Regions from separate parts of the Trichococcus flocculiformis genome, predicted to be linked through region 4. Evidence: a T-box and tRNA genes for the amino acid it is inferred to sense, from the RefSeq annotation. Region 4 holds a T-box; the other regions hold tRNA genes.
The links. The T-box of region 4 lies ahead of tyrS (tyrosine--tRNA ligase). A T-box ahead of a tRNA ligase gene usually reads a tRNA of that ligase, here a tRNA-Tyr.

Region 1: it has a tRNA-Tyr gene. The T-box ahead of tyrS (tyrosine--tRNA ligase) is inferred to sense a tRNA for this amino acid. The anticodon was not compared.
Region 2: it has a tRNA-Tyr gene. The T-box ahead of tyrS (tyrosine--tRNA ligase) is inferred to sense a tRNA for this amino acid. The anticodon was not compared.
Region 3: it has a tRNA-Tyr gene. The T-box ahead of tyrS (tyrosine--tRNA ligase) is inferred to sense a tRNA for this amino acid. The anticodon was not compared.

The regions. Positions count from the first base shown of each region.
Region 1 covers NZ_OY759718.1:68,073-70,247, forward strand. Annotated here, with positions in the region: tRNA gene ACKPCD_RS00465 (tRNA-Leu) at 394-477, opposite strand; tRNA gene ACKPCD_RS00470 (tRNA-Cys) at 520-590, opposite strand; tRNA gene ACKPCD_RS00475 (tRNA-Gln) at 613-684, opposite strand; tRNA gene ACKPCD_RS00480 (tRNA-His) at 692-764, opposite strand; tRNA gene ACKPCD_RS00485 (tRNA-Trp) at 783-853, opposite strand; tRNA gene ACKPCD_RS00490 (tRNA-Tyr) at 879-959, opposite strand; tRNA gene ACKPCD_RS00495 (tRNA-Phe) at 974-1,046, opposite strand; tRNA gene ACKPCD_RS00500 (tRNA-Asp) at 1,279-1,351, opposite strand; tRNA gene ACKPCD_RS00505 (tRNA-Val) at 1,354-1,426, opposite strand; tRNA gene ACKPCD_RS00510 (tRNA-Glu) at 1,489-1,560, opposite strand; tRNA gene ACKPCD_RS00515 (tRNA-Ser) at 1,588-1,675, opposite strand; tRNA gene ACKPCD_RS00520 (tRNA-Ile) at 1,713-1,786, opposite strand; tRNA gene ACKPCD_RS00525 (tRNA-Gly) at 1,798-1,868, opposite strand; tRNA gene ACKPCD_RS00530 (tRNA-Asp) at 1,870-1,945, opposite strand; tRNA gene ACKPCD_RS00535 (tRNA-Met) at 1,983-2,055, opposite strand; tRNA gene ACKPCD_RS00540 (tRNA-Ser) at 2,158-2,175, opposite strand, start outside.
Region 2 covers NZ_OY759718.1:1,349,092-1,351,266, forward strand. Annotated here, with positions in the region: rRNA gene ACKPCD_RS06485 (23S ribosomal RNA) at 1-359, shown strand, start outside; rRNA gene rrf (5S ribosomal RNA) at 451-566, shown strand; tRNA gene ACKPCD_RS06495 (tRNA-Asn) at 577-650, shown strand; tRNA gene ACKPCD_RS06500 (tRNA-Ser) at 704-792, shown strand; tRNA gene ACKPCD_RS06505 (tRNA-Glu) at 817-888, shown strand; tRNA gene ACKPCD_RS06510 (tRNA-Val) at 903-975, shown strand; tRNA gene ACKPCD_RS06515 (tRNA-Asp) at 978-1,050, shown strand; tRNA gene ACKPCD_RS06520 (tRNA-Phe) at 1,069-1,141, shown strand; tRNA gene ACKPCD_RS06525 (tRNA-Tyr) at 1,155-1,235, shown strand; tRNA gene ACKPCD_RS06530 (tRNA-Trp) at 1,269-1,339, shown strand; tRNA gene ACKPCD_RS06535 (tRNA-His) at 1,360-1,432, shown strand; tRNA gene ACKPCD_RS06540 (tRNA-Gln) at 1,441-1,512, shown strand; tRNA gene ACKPCD_RS06545 (tRNA-Cys) at 1,536-1,606, shown strand; tRNA gene ACKPCD_RS06550 (tRNA-Leu) at 1,652-1,735, shown strand; gene ACKPCD_RS06555 (GNAT family N-acetyltransferase) at 1,859-2,175, shown strand, end outside.
Region 3 covers NZ_OY759718.1:56,335-58,509, forward strand. Annotated here, with positions in the region: gene ACKPCD_RS00280 (helix-turn-helix domain-containing protein) at 1-500, shown strand, start outside; tRNA gene ACKPCD_RS00285 (tRNA-Leu) at 551-634, opposite strand; tRNA gene ACKPCD_RS00290 (tRNA-Cys) at 680-750, opposite strand; tRNA gene ACKPCD_RS00295 (tRNA-Gln) at 773-844, opposite strand; tRNA gene ACKPCD_RS00300 (tRNA-His) at 852-924, opposite strand; tRNA gene ACKPCD_RS00305 (tRNA-Trp) at 943-1,013, opposite strand; tRNA gene ACKPCD_RS00310 (tRNA-Tyr) at 1,040-1,120, opposite strand; tRNA gene ACKPCD_RS00315 (tRNA-Phe) at 1,134-1,206, opposite strand; tRNA gene ACKPCD_RS00320 (tRNA-Asp) at 1,377-1,449, opposite strand; tRNA gene ACKPCD_RS00325 (tRNA-Val) at 1,452-1,524, opposite strand; tRNA gene ACKPCD_RS00330 (tRNA-Glu) at 1,604-1,675, opposite strand; tRNA gene ACKPCD_RS00335 (tRNA-Glu) at 1,776-1,847, opposite strand; tRNA gene ACKPCD_RS00340 (tRNA-Glu) at 1,946-2,017, opposite strand; tRNA gene ACKPCD_RS00345 (tRNA-Val) at 2,042-2,114, opposite strand.
Region 4 covers NZ_OY759718.1:2,716,152-2,718,326, forward strand. Annotated here, with positions in the region: gene ACKPCD_RS12930 (C40 family peptidase) at 1-180, opposite strand, end outside; T-box leader at 500-713, shown strand; gene tyrS (tyrosine--tRNA ligase) at 784-2,046, shown strand; gene ACKPCD_RS12940 (GNAT family N-acetyltransferase) at 2,048-2,175, shown strand, end outside.

The DNA of each region.
Region 1 (2,175 bases), 440 kb from region 4:
ACACTTCCTCCTCAAAAGGACGAAATGTTTCCATTCGTTTGCCACCTCAGTACAAAACTCGCTCTGCGGGTACGGATGTTACTCGATACCCCGTCCTTTTAACGGCGGACTCCCGGTTTTTGCTACTATAATTTTCGCATCACGTCTCAGAGATCCATTCACCGACAGCTACAGTGCTTGGCTTTCACTGCCCCAAACTCGCTTTGACTAAACGCCATTGGTTACTACTTCTCATCACAGATTTTATTAATTTAATTTCAATTAATTATAATCCTTTTCTCATTATTGTCAACTGAAAAATATTTGTCTTTCGAAAAACCACTGAGCCCAGGCAATAGAAAAAGAAGCCGTTCATAACAAAGTACTCCTTGTTATGAACAGCTTCTTTTGTGATACCGGCGGCCGGGGTCGAACCGGCACGCCCTCGCGGGCACTGGATTTTGAGTCCAGCGCGTCTGCCAATTCCGCCACGCCGGCATAATTATGAAGAATGCAATGTTCCATTTTGTTGTTATGGAAAGGCGGTAACCGGATTTGAACCGGTGATAGAGGTTTTGCAGACCTGTGCCTTACCACTTGGCTATACCGCCGAGATGTTGCTATTTGAAAAAACTGGGCTAGCTGGATTCGAACCAACGAATGACAGAGTCAAAGTCTGTTGCCTTACCGCTTGGCGATAGCCCAATAAGAGGGCGACTGATGGGAATTGAACCCACGAATGCCGGATCCACAAACCGGTGCGTTAACCACTTCGCCACAATCGCCATAATATAATGTTGAGACAGGGGTAGTAGGAATTGAACCCACACCGACGGTTTTGGAGACCGTTGTTCTACCTTTAAACTATACCCCTATTCAGAGGATGCTTTTTAAAGAAATGGAGGGAGGCAGATTCGAACTGCCGAACCCGAAGGAGCGGATTTACAGTCCGCCGCGTTTAGCCACTTCGCTATCCCTCCATCATATAAAAAAATGGTCCGAGACGGATTCGAACCGCCGACACCTTGAGCTTCAATCAAGTGCTCTACCAACTGAGCTATCAGACCAGAATATTAAGAAAAGCAGAACGGGTTCGTTCAGACCTGAAAGAATTTTAGGAAATCGTTCCGTATGAGCATCGTAGAGCGCAATATGCTAAGAGACTTCCTGCGTCAGCAGGTTAGTCGAATAGTATCCTTGGCTCGTAGAGACAAGGGGTTCCTTTGTCCTTTCCGAAGGGCTAACCCGTGAAGCTAGACATCTTGTAAGAAGTATAGCACACTTTCCAGAAAGTAAAAACGGCTCCGACGGGATTTGAACCCGCGATCTCCTGCGTGACAGGCAGGCATGTTGACCCCTACACCACGGAACCAATGGAGGTTGACGGGATCGAACCGCCGACATCCTGCTTGTAAGGCAGACGCTCTCCCAGCTGAGCTAAACCTCCAGGGATTGAAAATCGTAGAGCCTAGGCTCCGGTGTATCCTGTCTGTGCAACAGCTAGGATAATGATCCGTACGGGAATCGAACCCGTGTTACCGCCGTGAAAGGGCGGTGTCTTAACCGCTTGACCAACGGACCATCTTGTTTATTTTTCTGATAAAGCTACGGAGAAGGAGGGATTTGAACCCTCGCGCCGCGTTAACGACCTACACCCTTAGCAGGGGCGCCTCTTCAGCCACTTGAGTACTTCCCCTAAAAAAGAGAACTCCACTATCTGTATGCTTTATCAATGGGCCTAAATGGACTCGAACCATCGACCTCACGCTTATCAGGCGTGCGCTCTAACCAGCTGAGCTATAGGCCCTTCTTAAAAAAAGCGGGTGAGGAGAATCGAACTCCCGACATCAGCTTGGAAGGCTGGGGTTTTACCACTAAACTACACCCGCATGGCGGCTCCGACGGGATTTGAACCCGCGATCTCCTGCGTGACAGGCAGGCATGTTGACCCCTACACCACGGAACCATGCATTAAAAAAGTAACACTGTGGACTTGCGTCCAATTGCGGGGACAGGACTTGAACCTGTGACCTCCGGGTTATGAGCCCGGCGAGCTGCCAACTGCTCCACCCCGCGATAATGAATAATAAGGAAACACTGTGCGCTTACGCTCAAGTGTATCATGTCTGTACTGTCGCTAAAGCACCAACAGCCATGACAATGGCCTAAGGCCACCAAAGGAGGATAAGGGATTCG
Region 2 (2,175 bases), 1.4 Mb from region 4:
AGGGTTGGGCTGTTCGCCCATTAAAGCGGTACGCGAGCTGGGTTCAGAACGTCGTGAGACAGTTCGGTCCCTATCCGTCGCGGGCGTTGGAAATTTGAGAGGAGCTGTCCTTAGTACGAGAGGACCGGGATGGACACACCGCTGGTGTACCAGTTGTTCTGCCAAGAGCATCGCTGGGTAGCTATGTGTGGACGGGATAAACGCTGAAAGCATCTAAGCGTGAAGCCCCCCTCAAGATGAGATTTCCCATCACTTTAAGTGAGTAAGACCCCTGAGAGATGATCAGGTAGATAGGTTGGGAGTGGAAGTACAGCGATGTATGGAGCGGACCAATACTAATCGGTCGAGGACTTAACCAATTTTTAAAAGAAGAAAACTCAAGCGGTGTTTTCGGGTTCCCTTTACTTTTGTAGATTCAGTTTTGAGAGAACAACGTTCTCTTGAAAAATGTGCGGTGACGATGGCAAGAAGGTCACACCTGTTCCCATCTCGAACACAGAAGTTAAGCTTCTTAGCGCCGATTGTAGTGAAGGGTTTCCCTTTGTGAGACTAGGACGTTGCCGCGCATTTCGTTTTTCCGCAATAGCTCAGTTGGTAGTAGCGCATGACTGTTAATCATGATGTCGTAGGTTCGAGTCCTACTTGCGGAGTTTTTCGGTTAAGTCTCATGCATTTAATATGAATAAGATTTTATCGGAACCTTGGAGAGTTGTCCGAGAGGCCGAAGGAGCACGATTGGAAATCGTGTAGGCGGGTTAAACTGTCTCAAGGGTTCGAATCCCTTACTCTCCGTATTCCCAGTATAATAAATATCTTGGTCCGTTGGTCAAGCGGTTAAGACACCGCCCTTTCACGGCGGTAACACGGGTTCGATTCCCGTACGGATCATTGTTTCAAGCCCTGGAGGTTTAGCTCAGCTGGGAGAGCGTCTGCCTTACAAGCAGGATGTCGGCGGTTCGATCCCGTCAACCTCCATTGGTTCCGTGGTGTAGGGGTCAACATGCCTGCCTGTCACGCAGGAGATCGCGGGTTCAAATCCCGTCGGAGCCGTTTTTACAATTTTATTTTGGTCTGATAGCTCAGTTGGTAGAGCACTTGATTGAAGCTCAAGGTGTCGGCGGTTCGAATCCGTCTCGGACCATTTTTTATATGATGGAGGGATAGCGAAGTGGCTAAACGCGGCGGACTGTAAATCCGCTCTTTCGGGTTCGGCAGTTCGAATCTGCCTCCCTCCATTTTTTTTGGATTAAAATCCAAGGTTGTTCCATAGGGGTATAGTTTAAAGGTAGAACTACGGTCTCCAAAACCGTCAGTGTGGGTTCAATTCCTACTACCCCTGTTGTTTAACTTAATATTATGGCGATCGTGGCGAAGTGGTTAACGCACCGGTTTGTGGATCCGGCATTCGTGGGTTCAATTCCCATCGGTCGCCCTCTTTATTGGGCTATCGCCAAGCGGTAAGGCAACAGACTTTGACTCTGTCATTCGTTGGTTCGAATCCAGCTAGCCCAGTTTTTTTCAAATAGCAATATCTCGGCGGTATAGCCAAGTGGTAAGGCACAGGTCTGCAAAACCTCTATCACCGGTTCAAATCCGGTTACCGCCTTTCCATAAGTACAAGTAAGATGGAAAATTGCATTCTTCATATCATGCCGGCGTGGCGGAATTGGCAGACGCGCTGGACTCAAAATCCAGTGCCCGCGAGGGCGTGCCGGTTCGACCCCGGCCGCCGGTATCACACAGATAAGCTTATGACGATGATCTCATCGTTGTGGGCTTATTTTTTTATGCAGCGAATCTGTTATGGGGTATAATAGAAACAGTGATTTTTATGAGATAAGAAAGCGGGGATGGGTTGATGGGTATCGTTATCAGGAAATATAGCGAGAATGATTTGGGAACAATGGCGAATATTTGGAATCATGTCGTTAAGGAAGGTAAGTATTTCCCCCAAATAGACGGCTTATCACTAAAGGAAGCGACAGCCTTTTTCGCTGAACAAACGTTTACCGGCGTTGCGGAAGAAGATGGGGTAATAGTTGGTTTGTATATTCTTCATCCCAACAACATCGGCCGTTGCGGCCACATCGCGAATGCCTCTTACGCTGTTGCTGCTGATCAGAGAGGAAAGCGCATTGGCGAAAAACTGGTGGTGCATTCGCTGCAGATGGCTAA
Region 3 (2,175 bases), 430 kb from region 4:
AATTTTGCGAAATCATCAAGAATATTTTTATTGAATCCCACTCCAATGAACCGAATGCAAATGCCGTTTGCTGCAGCTACATCAATATATTTTTGAATGAAGTGTTAAGAAATTTTAGCAACACCTATCTATACTTCAAGCCAACAAACACGATTTCTTCGCAAATCACTCCCATACTGGCATACATAAAAAATAACTACCAATCAGTATCGTTGCAATTTCTAGGTGAAAAATTCAATTATGATGCGGCATACTTAGGCAAACAGATAAAAAGATTGATGGGATCTTCCTATAATGAAATTGTAAACAAGTATAAAGTGGATAATGCAGTGCTATTACTGAAGTATTCTGAGAAAAAAATATCAGAAATTAGCGAAGCCGTCGGATACAACTCTACTGACCATTTTTCTCGCTGTTTCAAAGATGAATTTTATGTTTCACCAATACAATACCGGAAAAAAATGCAATCAAATTTTGAAGATGATGATTATTTTCATTAAAACGCCAAAAAAAGATGCATCAAACGTCCGAAAACGTTGATGCATCAATATACCGGCGGCCGGGGTCGAACCGGCACGCCCTTGCGGGCACTGGATTTTGAGTCCAGCGCGTCTGCCAATTCCGCCACGCCGGCATGATATGAAGAATGCAATTTTCCATCTTACTTATACTTATGGAAAGGCGGTAACCGGATTTGAACCGGTGATAGAGGTTTTGCAGACCTGTGCCTTACCACTTGGCTATACCGCCGAGATGTTGCTATTTGAAAAAACTGGGCTAGCTGGATTCGAACCAACGAATGACAGAGTCAAAGTCTGTTGCCTTACCGCTTGGCGATAGCCCAATAAGAGGGCGACTGATGGGAATTGAACCCACGAATGCCGGATCCACAAACCGGTGCGTTAACCACTTCGCCACAATCGCCATAATATAATGTTGAGACAGGGGTAGTAGGAATTGAACCCACACCGACGGTTTTGGAGACCGTTGTTCTACCTTTAAACTATACCCCTATTCAGAGTACGCTTTTTTAAAACAATGGAGGGAGGCAGATTCGAACTGCCGAACCCGAAGGAGCGGATTTACAGTCCGCCGCGTTTAGCCACTTCGCTATCCCTCCATCATATAAAAAGTGGTCCGAGACGGATTCGAACCGCCGACACCTTGAGCTTCAATCAAGTGCTCTACCAACTGAGCTATCAGACCAAAATAATAAGAAAAGCGTAACGGGTTTGTTCAGCCCTGAAAGAAATTTAGGGAATTGTGCCGACTGAGCATCGTAGAGCGCAATAGGTACAATTTATCTAATTTCCGAAGGGATAACCCGTGAAGCTAGCCATCTTGTTAGAAGCATAGCCCACTTTCCAGAAACAAAACGGCTCCGACGGGATTTGAACCCGCGATCTCCTGCGTGACAGGCAGGCATGTTGACCCCTACACCACGGAACCAATGGAGGTTGACGGGATCGAACCGCCGACATCCTGCTTGTAAGGCAGACGCTCTCCCAGCTGAGCTAAACCTCCATAATGCTGGAAACACTGTGAACTGATGTTCAAGTGTCTCATGTCTGTACAACAGCTGAAGCTGCAACAGCCATGACAATGATCCGTACGGGAATCGAACCCGTGTTACCGCCGTGAAAGGGCGGTGTCTTAACCGCTTGACCAACGGACCGTTAAGTTAAAAATACTATTAAGATGGAAAGTGTTGCTTGGAGTTGGGCTCCATTTGTATCCTGTCTGCAGAACAGCCGAAGCCGCAACAGACATGACAATGATCCGTACGGGAATCGAACCCGTGTTACCGCCGTGAAAGGGCGGTGTCTTAACCGCTTGACCAACGGACCGTAAATTTGAAAACTATTTAAATAGGAATAATTGGATGGAGCTAACATCCATTCTTATCCTGTCTAGAAAGCAACTAAAGCCGCAACAGCTAGGATGATGATCCGTACGGGAATCGAACCCGTGTTACCGCCGTGAAAGGGCGGTGTCTTAACCGCTTGACCAACGGACCATAAGTTTAGAATACATATTGCAATGGAGGTTGACGGGATCGAACCGCCGACATCCTGCTTGTAAGGCAGACGCTCTCCCAGCTGAGCTAAACCTCCAGGGATTGAAAATCGTAGAGCCTAGGCTCCGGTGTATCCTGTCTGTGCAACAGCTAGGATA
Region 4 (2,175 bases):
TGCAGTGATTACAGATAAGGTTTCCTCTACAGTGCTTTGTTTGCTGTCCAATTCAGAAATTTTCGTTTCTTGTTGTTGGATTTTTGTTAAGATTTCATCTGCTTGTGCTGTAAAAGGCGTTACTATACTTGTTGCAAGGATCGTACCTGCTAATGCGATAGCCACTAATTTCTTCTTCAAGTCTAATTCCTCCACTTACATTCGATTGTCGTTAGTTATAATTCTTATATATCTTTTAACTTTTTATAGTTTTTCTTAAGATTCATCAACATAATGAATCATAACATAGTTTTTTTTCCTTTAGCTTGGTTTCGTCAAGTTGTATCCTAACTGTAACAATTCTGTAAAAAGACGCGTCTAATGTATCTGAATCCGCATAATTAGTAATATTTGCAGCCTTATTCTGCTTTGTAACATTTATGTAACATTGCTTTTTTTATTGTCATGGTTGACATCTGAAGTTTTGCTGCGCTATACTAACGGCAATTAACCAATACAATAAAAAGCGATGAAAAAGACAGTAGAATCGGGATTTTGTCCTATAGAGAGTCAGCGGTTGGTGGAAGCTGATGCAAGCCTGGATTCGAATTACACTTTGGAGCTTTCTTATGCGCATAAGCGTCCGGCATACGATACATGTCAGAGTGGCAAAGTCTTTCCGATTCGGATGACTCTGCAAGCTGGGTGGTAACACGGTAACTATCGTCCCTGTTCAAACAAGAATTTTCTTGTCTGGACAGGGATTTTTTTGCATATAAATTTATGAGAAAAGGAATGAAGCACATGAATATCATCGACGAGTTAGAATGGCGCGGTGCCATCAATCAACAAACAGACGCGGAAGGCTTACGCAAATTAACGGAGGATGAGCAGATCGGCCTTTACTGCGGCGTCGATCCGACAGGCGACAGCCTGCATATCGGACATCTGATCCCTTTCATCGTATTGAAGAGATTCCAATTGGCAGGACACAGACCCGTCATCCTGATCGGCGGCGCGACCGGATCGATCGGCGACCCAAGCGGAAAGAGCGAGGAACGGGTTCTGCAATCGATGGATCAAGTCGTCGAGAATGCAAATGCTCTGACTGCTCAAATGAAGAAACTGTTCCTGTCCGACAGCTCGGCCGACATCCGCCTCGTCAACAACTATGACTGGACCAAAGATTTGACACTGTTGGATTTCCTGCGCGACTTCGGCAAAAATTTCAACATCAACACGATGCTGGCTAAAGATATCGTAGCCAGCCGCTTGGACACCGGTATTTCCTTCACGGAATTCACTTACCAAATTCTGCAGTCCATGGACTTCCTGCACCTTTTCCAGAATGAGGGCGTCAACCTGCAGATCGGCGGTCAGGATCAATGGGGCAACATCACTGCCGGTTTGGACCTGATCCGCAAAAAAGAAGGTACAGAAGCAAAAGCTTTCGGTTTGACGATTCCATTGATGCTGAAAGCGGACGGCACAAAATTCGGTAAGACTGCCGGCGGTGCGGTCTGGTTGGATCCGAAAAAAACAACTCCTTACGAGTTCTACCAATTCTGGGTGAACCAGGACGACCGCGATGTCATCAAATACTTGAAATACTTCACTTTCCTTTCAAAGGAAGAGATCGATGCTTTGGCCGAAAAAGTGGAAACTGAGCCGCACAAACGCGAAGCCCAAAAAGTATTGGCAGCTGAAATGACGCGCTTCGTCCACAGCGAACAAGCCTTGGCGGATGCGTTGAAGATCACTGAAGCTCTGTTTACCGGCGAAGTGAAGGAATTGACTGCCGATGAAATCGCCGAAGGCTTCAAAAATATGCCGACTTTTGAGTCCGACCTGAAGGAACAGGAATTGGTCACTTGGTTGGTCGATCTGGGAATCGAACCGTCACGCCGCCAGTCACGCGAAGACATCCAAAACGGCGCCATTTCCATCAACGGCGAAAAAGTCACGGATTTGGAATTCGTCATCACTGCCGAAAACTCTTTCGAAGGCCGCTTCATCCTCGTGCGCCGCGGCAAAAAGAAATATTTCCTGGTAAAGTTGGTGTCTTGATATGACGACCCCGCAGCTGTTTTCCCGCGAAACGTCACTCCGGCTGGAACCTGTCGAAAGCATGGAGCAGATCAACGAGCTGTCCCGCTTGGCTGACATCATCTGGCATGAATACTATCTGCCGATTCT